Regions from separate parts of the Streptomyces sp. NPDC091209 genome, predicted to be linked through region 1. Evidence: riboswitches for the same ligand, from Rfam matches in the RefSeq annotation. Region 1 holds a riboswitch; the other holds the start of a gene.
What was found. A riboswitch is a leader RNA that binds a small molecule or an ion and turns the genes downstream of it on or off. The one in region 1 is predicted to bind thiamine pyrophosphate.

Region 1 (5,731 bases):
GCGGCAGCATCCGGCCGCGCCTGTCCGCCCCTGTCCGTCCGTCTCCCTCCGTCTCCCGCCGTCTTCCTCCGACTGTCTCCCCCTGTGCCCCCTGTGTCCCTCGGAGTCCTGCCTTTGAACCTCGCCGAGGGGGATCGTCGCGGCGCCGCGGGTGGGAGACGCAGGTCACATTCGGTCGTGTCACATCGTGCGGAGCTGTTCCGTCATTGAGGTGTAGCCACGAACAACGACACAGGAGCGCACCATGGAAGCTCGGTTGAACCTCTTCGCCAGCCCGGTCGCGGCCAAGTTCACGAAGCACATCGTCGCCGCGGGCAGGGCGCTCGAGGACTCGACGCTGCCGGCCGCGACGCAGGAGCTGGTGAAGCTGCGCGCCAGCCAGATCAACGGCTGCGGATTCTGCACCGACATGCACACCAAGGACGCCACCGCGGAGGGCGAGACCTCGGTACGCCTCAACCTGGTCGCGGCCTGGCGGGAGGCGACGGTGTTCTCGGACGCCGAGCGGGCCGCCCTGGAGCTGACGGAGCAGGGCACGCGCATCGCGGACGCGGCCGGCGGTGTCACGGACGAGTGCTGGGCGAACGCCGCCAAGTACTACGACGAGGAGCAGCTCGCCGCCCTGGTGTGCTGCATCTCCATCATCAACGCCTTCAACCGCGGCAACGTCATCGTCCAGCAGCCCGCCGGCGCCTACCGGCCCGGCCAGTTCGCGTAAGGATGGGGTGCCTCGGCCGGACCTGCCGGGTCCGGCCGAGGCCCGCCGCGGGCCCCGAGGTGACCGCAGGCCGCCGCCTCCCTTGTTCGGCCCCTGGTGCCGGGCGGAGGCGTACGACTTACCGGGTCCGGGCGTCGGTACATCCCGGCGCCCGGCACGTCACCAGCTGGTCCAGGGCAGGCGGGTACACGCCGTGCGCCAGTTCCGAGCCCGATGAGCAGCCCCGTCCTGGCTCCCCAGGCCCCTCCCTGATGGGTCGCGCTCGATGGTCGTCGCACCAGGGCCACCGGCACTGGAATCGCCAGGAGGGTCCGGCCGTGGGCCGGGACGGGCCGTCCCCAGGTCGTGCGAGGTCGGTCGGAGCTGACAGGTGGCGCCCGCGGGTGATCGCCCCCACCCCGTTGTGGCCTGGGCCGGTGGTGTTGATCTGCGACACTGGAAGGGTTATGCCGAAGCCCGGAGAACTCACTTTTGTCGCGCCGCGCGGAGCCAAGAAGCCGCCGCGGCACCTTGCCGATCTCACGCCCGCCGAGCGCAAAGAGGCGGTTGCCGCGATCGGTGAGAAGCCGTTTCGTGCCAAGCAGCTCTCGCAGCACTACTTCGCCCGGTACGCGCACGACCCCGCCGAGTGGACGGACATCCCGGCCGCCTCGCGCGGCAAGCTCCAGGAGGCCCTGCTTCCCGAGCTGATGTCGGTCGTACGTCACCTGTCGACCGACCAGGACACCACCCGCAAGACCCTGTGGCGGCTCTTCGACGGCACGCTCGTCGAGTCCGTCCTGATGCGCTACCCGGACCGGGTGACCATGTGCATCAGCTCGCAGGCCGGCTGCGGGATGAACTGCCCGTTCTGTGCCACCGGACAGGCCGGTCTCGACCGGAACCTGTCGACCGCCGAGATCGTGCACCAGATCGTCGACGGTATGCGGGCGCTTCGCGACGGCGAGATCCCCGGGGGTCCGGCGCGGCTGAGCAACATCGTCTTCATGGGGATGGGCGAGCCGCTCGCCAACTACAAGCGGGTGGTCGGCGCGATCCGGGCCCTCACCGACCCCGAGCCGGACGGGCTCGGGCTCTCGCAGCGCGGTATCACCGTGTCGACGGTCGGGCTGGTCCCCGCCATCAACCGGTTCTCCGACGAGGGCTTCAAGTGCCGCCTCGCGATCTCCCTGCACGCCCCGGACGACGAGCTGCGCGACACCCTCGTCCCCGTGAACACGCGGTGGAAGGTGCGCGAGGTGCTGGACGCCGGCTGGGAGTACGCGGCGAAGTCCGGGCGGCGCCTGTCCATCGAGTACGCCCTGATCCGGGACATCAACGATCAGGCGTGGCGTGGTGACCGGCTCGGGCGGATGCTCAAGGGCAAGCCCGTGCATGTCAACCTCATCCCGCTGAACCCGACCCCGGGGTCGAAGTGGACCGCCTCGCGGCCCGAGGACGAGAAGGCGTTCGTCGAGGCCATCGCGGCCCATGGCGTGCCGGTGACCGTCCGGGACACCCGTGGCCAGGAGATCGACGGCGCTTGTGGTCAGCTCGCCGCGACCGAGCGGTAGTCTGAGCCGAGTCAGTCCATCTCATAGTCCGACATCTTCATATTCCGACAGGGGAGCGCCACAGCGCTGAGAGTGCGGGACAGACCGCAGACCCTCTGAACCTTGCCCAGGTCATTCTGGGTAGGAAGTTCGGTCCTTACTCAAGCTGTTGCGCCCTGCCCGGGAACCGTCAGAGGTCCCGGGTGGGGCCGCGTCTCTTCCTGGTCACCCAGGAGGAATCAGTGAGCACCACCAGCAGCAGGCGGTTCGCGGTCTTGGCCGTCGGGCTCGGTCTCGTCGCGCTCCCCGCGCTGTCCGCGTGCGGCTCGTCCGGCGCCGCCGGCTCGGGCGACTCGAAGACGATCACGCTCGTCAGCCACGACTCGTGGCTCGTGTCGAAGAACGTGCTCCACGACTTCGAGAAGCAGTCCGGCTACAAGGTCCGCGTCCTCAAGGACGGCGACGCCGGGCAGGCCGTCAACAAGGCGATCCTGACCAAGGACAACCCGCAGGGCGATGTCTTCTTCGGCGTCGACAACACCCTGCTCTCCCGTGCGCTCGACAACGGGCTGTTCCAGCCGTACGCGGCCAAGGGCGCCGACCAGGTGCTGCCCCAGTACCGGACGGACCAGGACAAGCACCGGGTCACGCCCATCGACACCGGTGACATCTGCGTCAACTACGACAAGGCCTACTTCACCAAGCACAAGCTGGCGCCGCCGCAGTCTTTCGACGACCTGGTCAAGCCCGCGTACAAGAACCTCCTCGTCACCGAGAACGCCGCCACGTCCTCGCCCGGCCTCGGCTTCCTGCTCGGCTCCGCCGCCCATTACGGGGACAGCAACTGGCAGGGCTACTGGAAGAAGCTCAAGGCCAACGGGGTGAAGGTAGTCGACGGCTGGGAGCAGGCGTACAACGACGAGTTCTCCGGGTCCGCCGGGGGCAAGAAGGCCAAGGCCGACCGGCCGCTGGTCGTCTCGTACGCCTCCTCGCCGCCCGCCGAGGTCATCTACGCCGACCCGAAGCCCACCACCGCCCCGACCGGGGTCGCGGCCGGTACCTGCTTCCGGCAGGTGGAGTACGCGGGTCTGCTCAGCCACGCCCAGAACGCCAAGGGCGGCAAGGCGTTCCTGGACTTCCTGCTGACCAAGGAGTTCCAGGAGGACATGCCGCTCAACATGTTCGTCTACCCGGTGCGTGAGGGTGCGCGGGTGCCGGCGGAGTTCACCCGGTTCGGTCCGCAGGCCAAGGATCCCGAGACCCTGGCGCCCGCGAAGATCGCCGCCGACCGCGACCAGTGGGTCAAGTCGTGGACCTCACTCGTACTGAAGTAGCCGACCGAGCCGACGGAACCGACCAGGGCGGAGAGGTCGGCGGGGTCGGCCGGGCTTCGCGAAAGGCGCGCGGGCAGGGCGCGACACGGTTCGCGCTGATGGTCCTGCCCGTCGCGTTCTTCGCGGTGTTCTTCGCCTACCCCGTCGCCGCGATCGTCTCGCGCGGCCTCCACGGGGACGGCGGCTGGCGACCGGGCCGGATCTGGGACGTGGCGACCCGGCCGGACATCCGGCACGTGCTGTGGTTCACCACCTGGCAGGCGTTCGCCTCGACGGCCCTCACGCTGTTGATCGCGCTCCCCGGCGCGTACGTCTTCGCCCGCTTCGAGTTCAGGGGCAAACAGATCCTCCGGGCCGTGGTGACGGTGCCCTTCGTGCTGCCGACCGTGGTCGTCGGCACGGCGTTCCTCGCGCTGGTCGGCCGGGGCGGGCTGCTCGACGAGCTGTGGGGCGTACGCCTGGACACCACGGTGTGGGCGATCCTGATCGCGCATGTCTTCTTCAACTACGCGGTCGTCGTACGGACCGTCGGCGGGCTCTGGTCGCAGCTCGACCCGCGCCAGGAAGAGGCCGCCCGCGTGCTCGGCGCCTCCCGCTTCGCGGCCTGGCGCAGGGTGACGCTGCCGGCGCTCGGGCCGGCCGTGGCCGCCGCCGCCCTCATGGTCTTCCTCTTCACCTTCACCTCGTTCGGCGTGGTGCAGATCCTCGGCGGTCCCACCTTCTCGACCCTCGAGGTCGAGATCTACCGGCAGACCTCCGAGATCTTCGATCTGGAGACGGCGGCGGTGCTCACGATCGTCCAGTTCGTGGCGGTGGGGGCGATCCTCGTCGTGCACGCGGCGACCGTACGCCGCCGGGAGACCGCCCTGCGTCTGGTGGCCCCGGAGACGACCGCGCGCCGGCCGCGCGGGGCCGGGCAGTGGGCGCTCCTCGCGGGCGTGCTGGCGAGCGTCGCGGTCCTCCTGGTGCTGCCGCTCGCGGTCCTCGTGCAGCGGTCCCTCGGCGCACCGGGATTCGGTTACTACACGGCGCTGGCCCACGACGACGGAGGCGTCTTCCTCGTCGCCCCGATCGAGGCGGTCGGCAACTCGCTGGAGTACGCGCTCGCCGCCACCGCCATCGCCGTGCTGATCGGCGGTCTGGCCGCCGCGGCACTCACCCGGCGCGCCGGTCGTCTCATGCGGGGCTTCGACGCGCTGCTGATGCTGCCGCTGGGCGTTTCCGCGGTGACCGTGGGGTTCGGGTTCCTGATCGCCCTGGACGAGCCGCCGCTGGATCTGCGTGCCAGCTGGATCCTGGTGCCGCTGGCCCAGGCGCTGGTGGGGGTCCCCTTCGTCGTCCGCACGATGCTGCCGGTGCTGCGGGCGGTGGACGGAAGGCTGCGGGAGGCCGCGGCCGTGCTCGGGGCGTCGCCGTGGCGGGTGTGGCGCGAGGTCGATCTGCCGATGGTGCGGCGGGCGCTGCTGATCGCGGCCGGGTTCGCCTTCGCCGTCTCCCTCGGGGAGTTCGGGGCGACCGTCTTCATCGCACGGCCCGACAACCCGACACTGCCGGTCGCCGTGGCCCGGCTGCTCGGGCGTGCGGGCGATCTCAACTACGGCCAGGCCATGGCCCTCTCGACCATCCTGATGGTGGTGTGCGCCGTGGCGCTGCTGCTGTTGGAGCGGGTACGGACCGACCGGACCGGGGAGTTCTAGATGCTGCTGAGCCTGCAGGGCGCGACCGTACGCTTCGGCGGGCGGCCCGTGCTCGACGCCGTCGACCTCGATGTCGCCGAGCACGAGATCGTCTGCGTGCTCGGGCCGAGCGGCAGCGGCAAGTCCACGCTGCTGCGGACCGTGGCGGGACTGCAGCCGCTGGACGCGGGCCGTGTGGTGCTGGACGGACGGGACCAGGCGGACGTTCCCGCGCACAAGCGGGGCGTCGGCCTGATGTTCCAGGACCATCAGCTCTTCCCGCAGCGGGATGTGGGCGGCAACGTGGCCTTCGGGCTGCGGATGCACGGCACCGCGAAGAGCGGACAGGCGGCCCGGGTGGGGGAGTTGCTCGATCTGGTCGGTCTGCCCGGAGCCCGGGACCGCGCCGTCGCCTCGCTCTCCGGCGGCGAGCAGCAGCGGGTGGCACTGGCCCGCGCCCTCGCGCCGCGC
Region 2 (5,731 bases), on a different contig from region 1:
GGTGCCGGTTCCGGACTGGTGCAGCATTCGGGTCACGAGCAGGGCGCCTCCGGCCGCTGCCCCTACCGCTCCCGCGGCCAGGAAACTCCGCGAGGAACGCCAGGACAGGACCGACCATCGCGACTGGGCGGAGAACAACGACCCCGTGCTCAGCCACGAACCGGTGGACATCAGGGACAGGGCGGAACCGATCGAGCCGGCCGACAGGGCGCTTCCGATCGAGCCGACCGACAAGGCCGAACCGATGGACCCCACGGACAGCACCGATCCCACGGAGCCGATCGACAACACGGAGTCCTGTGACCACAACGACAGCACGGAGCCGGAGGAGCCACAGCGGACCGACCGTACGGACAGTTTTGTCATGAGGTCATCTTGCCCGTCGTCGTTCCGCCTCGGGCGGTCGCGGACGAAAGACGCGGGTCCGGGTGAGGACCTTCCGGCATCTGGCTCACCGCCCGCTTCACCGGCCCGCAGTGCAGTCGGCCGGCACGTCGTCGGCTCGGGTGCGAGCGAGCGTCTGGTTCCGGATTCCGTCCCCGAGCGGCAGCAGCCGCTCGGGGACAGTCTGGTCCACCCCTGTCGGGAGATACGCCGTCCCGGTCGGGCTACGGATAGACGTAGGTGTTCAGCGTGTTCACCGCGGAGGCGGGATCACCCAGGTCGTAGCGGTCCACGGCAAGGTAGTTGGGCTTCTTGCGGGCGGCAGGCTGGCAGAAGCGGCGGGCACGGTCGGCGAGTTTGGTGTTGTCCGTGCCGGCGGTTCCGGAAAGCGTGGCGTCGCGGAAGTGGTTCATGACGAAGAGGGGGCGGAATCCCGGCTCGGTGCGGGTGAGGGGGACGTTCGTCCCCGCGTCGTACCAGCGGCTGTAGCAGGACCAGTCGGAGGAGCCGATCCCCGAGCCCATGGACCAGTAGTTCTCGACGGTCCACTCGCGCTGGTACATGACGCCGAAGCTGTCCCGGGTGAGTCCGGCGGACTCGTCGGCGGAACGGCTGTGGTCGGTGAAGAGGAGCAGGCGGTGGCCGGCGGCGGTCAGATCGGCGAGCTTGGGCCAGCCGTTCTCGCGCACACCGGTCCGGTCGGGACGGTAGAGGACGTCGGACAGGCCGTTCACCCGGGCGAGTTCGGCGCGGAGGACGCCAGGGTCGACGTAGTCCTCCATGAACACGGTGACGAACTGGTCGGGGTGCTGCTTGAGGAAGTCGACCATGCGCTGGAGGTCGACCCAGAGCGCGACCGGCTTGCTGACGAGCGTGCAGCTGTCGTGACAGAGGATCGCGCCGTCGGGGGTCTGATGCAGATCGAGCATGAACCCCCGTACGCCGTCGGAGAGTTGCTGGTTGATGCCGCGGGACTGATTGGGCACCAGGTTGATGAAGGGCGGGGCGAATCCGCCGTCGACGCCGTTGGCGTAGGCGTTGTGGGCGGTGAGGAACGTGACCTGGTCCAGGGTGCGTTGGTCCTGGGGCGGCATGGGGCGGGTCGCGGACTGGACCGGAGTGAGGTACCAGGAAGCGAGTCCGCCCGGCGGGCCGATCACCAGCTGGGCGGCGTAGTTGGCGCCGCCCGACTTGTCGGCGACCGTCAAGTACCGGTCCGTTCCAGGGGCCTTGAGCGTGTACTGGTCCGCACCGCTCGGCGTCACCTCCCACGCGGCGTCGGCGCTCGTACAGGCGACGGTACGCGCCTGGTCGCCCGAGCGGCCCAGACAACTGCCCGCGGTGTCGGCGCTTTCGAGGACGAAGGAGGAGCCGATCGGCCGCAAGGTCCACTGCTGGTGATCCTCGTTGCCCTTGGGGTTGTGCTGGACGACCGCGCCCCCGCTGTCGGCGGCGTTCAGTCCTGTGGTGGCGCTCTGGACGTAGTAGGCGCCCGCGACGGGGACTTCGGCGGCGTCGGCGGGCGCGGGGACGGCGAGAACGGTGCTCAGTACGGCGGTGGCGGCGAGCAGGGAGCGTCGGCTCGGTCTCATGGCACGTGATCCCTTCCTGTGGGGAGCATGAGCATGCCATGTTACTGTCGGCGTCAGCGGTTCGGACCGCGTCAACCGTCGTGCCCCGACCCGAGCGCTCGGCGGCGCCCCCGTTTCGGGCCGCCGCCGTTCACCGCTCCGAGCGAGGTCAGACAGTGCCGTAGGGAGTACCGGGGTGCTCGATCCGCGTGGCGAACGCGGTGATGTCGGCGACCACCCGTTCGGGCTGTTCCCAGTGGAGGACGTGGCCGGTGCCCTCGTAGGCGAGGAAGTCCGAGCCGTGAACGGCGTCCAGGATGGTCTGCTGGTCCTCGCGGGGCAGGAGCTCGTCCTGTTCGCCCCAGATGACGAGGGTGGGCACCAGGATGCCCGCGAGGGTCGCGCCGAGATCGGCGTCGAGGAGACCGCGCGCGGTCTCCTTCCAGACGTACGCGGGGAGTTTGAGGTTCTCCTCCACCATCGTCTCGATGAACCCCCGGGCGATCGGGCGGGCCGCCGCGCCGGCCAGGAAGTCCTCGACGAACGCGCGGGGCACGGGATCGGAGAGGCCTTCCAGGGCCTTGGCCGTCCCGGCCACCGCCTGGTTGTCCGCGAGGGTGCCGGGAACGCCGAGCAGAACCAGGCCCGCGATGCGGTCGGGGTAGCTGCCGGCGACGATCCGGGCCGGTACGCCGCCGCTGGACGCTCCGACCAGGATGGCGCGGGAGATGTCGACCGCGTCCAGGAAGGCGACCAGGTCGGAGGCGAAGTCGTCGGGAGTGTAGCCCTCGGCGGGCCGGTCGGCATCGCCGTGCCCGCGCTGCGTGGGCGCGTAGCCGTGCAGGGACGCCGGAAGGCGCCTCAGGAGGGGTTCGAAGGACCACCAGGAGTCGGCCAGACCGTGCACGAAGACGACCGGTGTACCACTGGGGTAGCCGGCTTCGGCGTACGGGAGGGTGGGCCCATACCGCAGTTGCGCTGACTTCAGGGAGATCACGGTCACGGCACTCTGCCTCCTTCCGCCCGGCCACCCGGGTCCGGGAACCCGGGAGCGGAGAGCGAGCGGCGATCACTTCCGACACTACCGAGGGGCGGCGCGCGCCGCGCTGCGAAGGGCCCGGTCGAGCCGCTCGGATGAAGCGGAGCGCAGGGGCGGGCGCTGGTCCGGGTGGGTGACTCCAGGAGGACGGGTGGAGGATCGCCGTCCCGGGCAGACCAGCCCGCCGCCGTCCCGGGCTGACGCGATCCCCCGGTCCCGCGCGTCACGGTCCCGCCTCGTCCCGTACGGACCGAGGGCGGGAACCTCCGCCGTGCACAACGGCCGTCGCACGCAGGACCCGCGGTGCACAACGCCCCTCGCACGCAGGACCCGCCCTGCGCAAGGGCTGTCCTGCGCGGGAGCCGTCGTACCCACCACCTGGGGGATGGGGTTAATGTGTCCGTCGTACCGGACACGGGGTGCCCCGTCCGAGGGCTGAGATCACACCCGTCGAACCTGAACCAGTTCGTACTGGCGGAGGGATGTCTTCCATGCCATTGGCGCATGTTTCCGGCGGGGTGCCCGCCGACGACCGGCCCGCCGTCTTCGACGGCCGGATGCCCTCCGCACCCGGCGACCTGCGGGTGGAGGGACACGGCATCGAGCCGGTCCCCGAGAACAACCGGTACGGCGGCGCCGGGCGCCTGTTCACCGTGTGGTTCGCGCCGAACCTGACGATGACGGGCGTGTTCACCGGCACCATCGGCATCACGCTGGGCCTGGACTTCGGTACCGCCCTCGCGGCGGTCGTCCTCGGGACCGTGCTCGGCGCGCTGCCCACCGCTTACCTCAGCACCTGGGGCGGCCTCACCGGCACCGGCCAACTCCCGCTCGCACGGCTCGCGTTCGGCCGGGCGGTGGTGCTGCCCGGGACGCTCCAGTGGCTGTCCTCGGTCGCCTGGGACGCGCTGATCGGGCTGTTCGGCGGGGACGCGCTGGCGCGGCTGTGCGGCTGGCCGTTCTGGCTCGGCGTGCTCGTCATGATGCTCGCCCAGGGGGCGCTCGGCGTCCTCGGCTACGAAGCCATCCACCGCCTGCAGATCGTCATGACGTTCGTGCTCGCCGTCGCCTTCGCGGTGATCGCCTGGCGCATGCTCGACGGCGTCCATCCCGCCGCGAGCGGGGCCGCGACCGGTGCCGACCGCGCGGGCGCGTTCGTGCTCACCAGCACCATCGCGCTCAGTCTGTCGCTGTCCTGGGCACCGTACGCCGGTGACTTCAGCCGCTATCTGCCGCGCACCACGTCCCGTCCGCGGATGTTCTGGTGCACCCTGCTCGGCCTCGTCGTGTCCTTCGTCGCCGTGCAGGTCCTCGGACTGTGGGGCGCGTCCGTCCTGACCGACCAGACGGCCGCGGGCGTGGACGCGTTGCTGGGCGGCGGGACGGCGGGCGCGTTCGGGCTGCTGGCCGTGGCACTGGCGGCGGTGTGCAGCAACGCGATGAACGACTACAGCGGTTCGCTGGCGCTGCAGACCCTGGGCCTGCGGATCCCGCGCCCGGTGGCCGCCGCCCTGGCCGCCGCGCTCGGCTTCCCGCTGGTGCTGTGGATGCACGCCGCCGACACCACGGCCCGCTTCCAGAACGTGCTGCTGTTCGTGGGCTATTGGATCCCCGGGTTCGTCGCGATCGTCGTCGTCGACTGGATCGCCCGCGGGCGGGAACGCGGCGGCGCCCCGGTCGACGTCGCCGTCGAGATCTCCCGGCCACGCCCGGGATGGCCTTCGCTGGTGGCCTTCGTCGCGGCGTTCGGCGCGGCCGTTCCGTTCATGGACACCGGCCTCTACGTCGGACCGGTGGCCGACGCGCTGCACGGCGCCGACCTCTCCTACTACGTGGCGTTCCTCGTCGCCCTCGCCCTCTACGCACCGCTCCGGCTGCGCCGCCGCGCCTGAGAGCGCTTCGCCGCTCCCCCGGTCGAGGGCTCCGAGCCCGCGGCCGTATCCGAGAGGAACACCTCGTATGCCCACGCCGCCCCGCGTCCTGACGATCGCCGGATCCGACTCCGGCGGTGGCGCCGGAATCCAGGCCGACCTGAAGACGATGCTCGCGCTGGGCGCCCACGGGATGAGCGTGCTCACCGCGGTGACCGCGCAGAACTCCGTTGGCGTGCAGGGCGCTTGGGAACTGTCCGAGGAGGCGGTACGCGCCCAGTACCGCAGTGTGGTCGACGACATCGGCGTCCAGGCGGTGAAGACCGGGATGCTCGCGTCGCCGGGCCTGGTCACGACAGTGGCCGAGCTGCTGTCCGACGTGGGCGCCCCGGTCGTCGTGGACCCGGTGAGCGTCTCCAAGCACGGGGACCGGCTGTTGGCCGAGGACGCGCTGGACGCCGTACGGACCCTGTTGCTGCCGCGGGCGACCGTGGCCACCCCGAATCTCGACGAGGTCGCCCAGCTCACCGGGGTGAAGGTGAAGGACGAGGGGGGCATGCGCCGGGCCGCCGACCGGCTGCTCGCGTTCGGTCCCCGCTGGGTGCTGGTGAAGGGAGGGCATCTGCCGGGGCAGGCCGTCGATCTGCTGACCGACGGAACGGCGGAGCACTGGCTGCGCGCGCCGCGCCACGACAACCGGCACACGCACGGCACCGGGTGCACGCTCGCCTCGGCCGTCGCGGTGGGCCTGGCCGAGGGCCTTTCGGTGCCGGAGGCCGTACGGCGGGCCAAGGAGTACGTGACCGCGGCGATCGAGGCCGGTTTCGCGCTCGGCGCCGGCATCGGGCCGGTGGACCACGGGTGGC

Region 2: another riboswitch for thiamine pyrophosphate. It lies ahead of ACIQRL_RS40265 (purine-cytosine permease family protein); the one in region 1 lies ahead of ACIQRL_RS29345 (thiamine ABC transporter substrate binding subunit).

What each region holds. Positions count from the first base shown of each region.
Region 1 covers NZ_JBIVVR010000011.1:106,830-112,560, reverse strand. The annotation lists gene ACIQRL_RS29355 (carboxymuconolactone decarboxylase family protein) at 245-718, shown strand; gene rlmN (23S rRNA (adenine(2503)-C(2))-methyltransferase RlmN) at 1,165-2,271, shown strand; TPP riboswitch at 2,311-2,416, shown strand; gene ACIQRL_RS29345 (thiamine ABC transporter substrate binding subunit) at 2,493-3,584, shown strand; gene ACIQRL_RS29340 (ABC transporter permease) at 3,560-5,281, shown strand; gene ACIQRL_RS29335 (ABC transporter ATP-binding protein) at 5,282-5,731, shown strand, end outside.
Region 2 covers NZ_JBIVVR010000024.1:79,916-85,646, forward strand. The annotation lists gene ACIQRL_RS40250 (hypothetical protein) at 1-366, opposite strand, end outside; gene ACIQRL_RS40255 (phospholipase) at 609-1,976, opposite strand; gene ACIQRL_RS40260 (alpha/beta fold hydrolase) at 2,125-2,958, opposite strand; TPP riboswitch at 3,400-3,494, shown strand; gene ACIQRL_RS40265 (purine-cytosine permease family protein) at 3,486-4,886, shown strand; gene thiD (bifunctional hydroxymethylpyrimidine kinase/phosphomethylpyrimidine kinase) at 4,954-5,731, shown strand, end outside.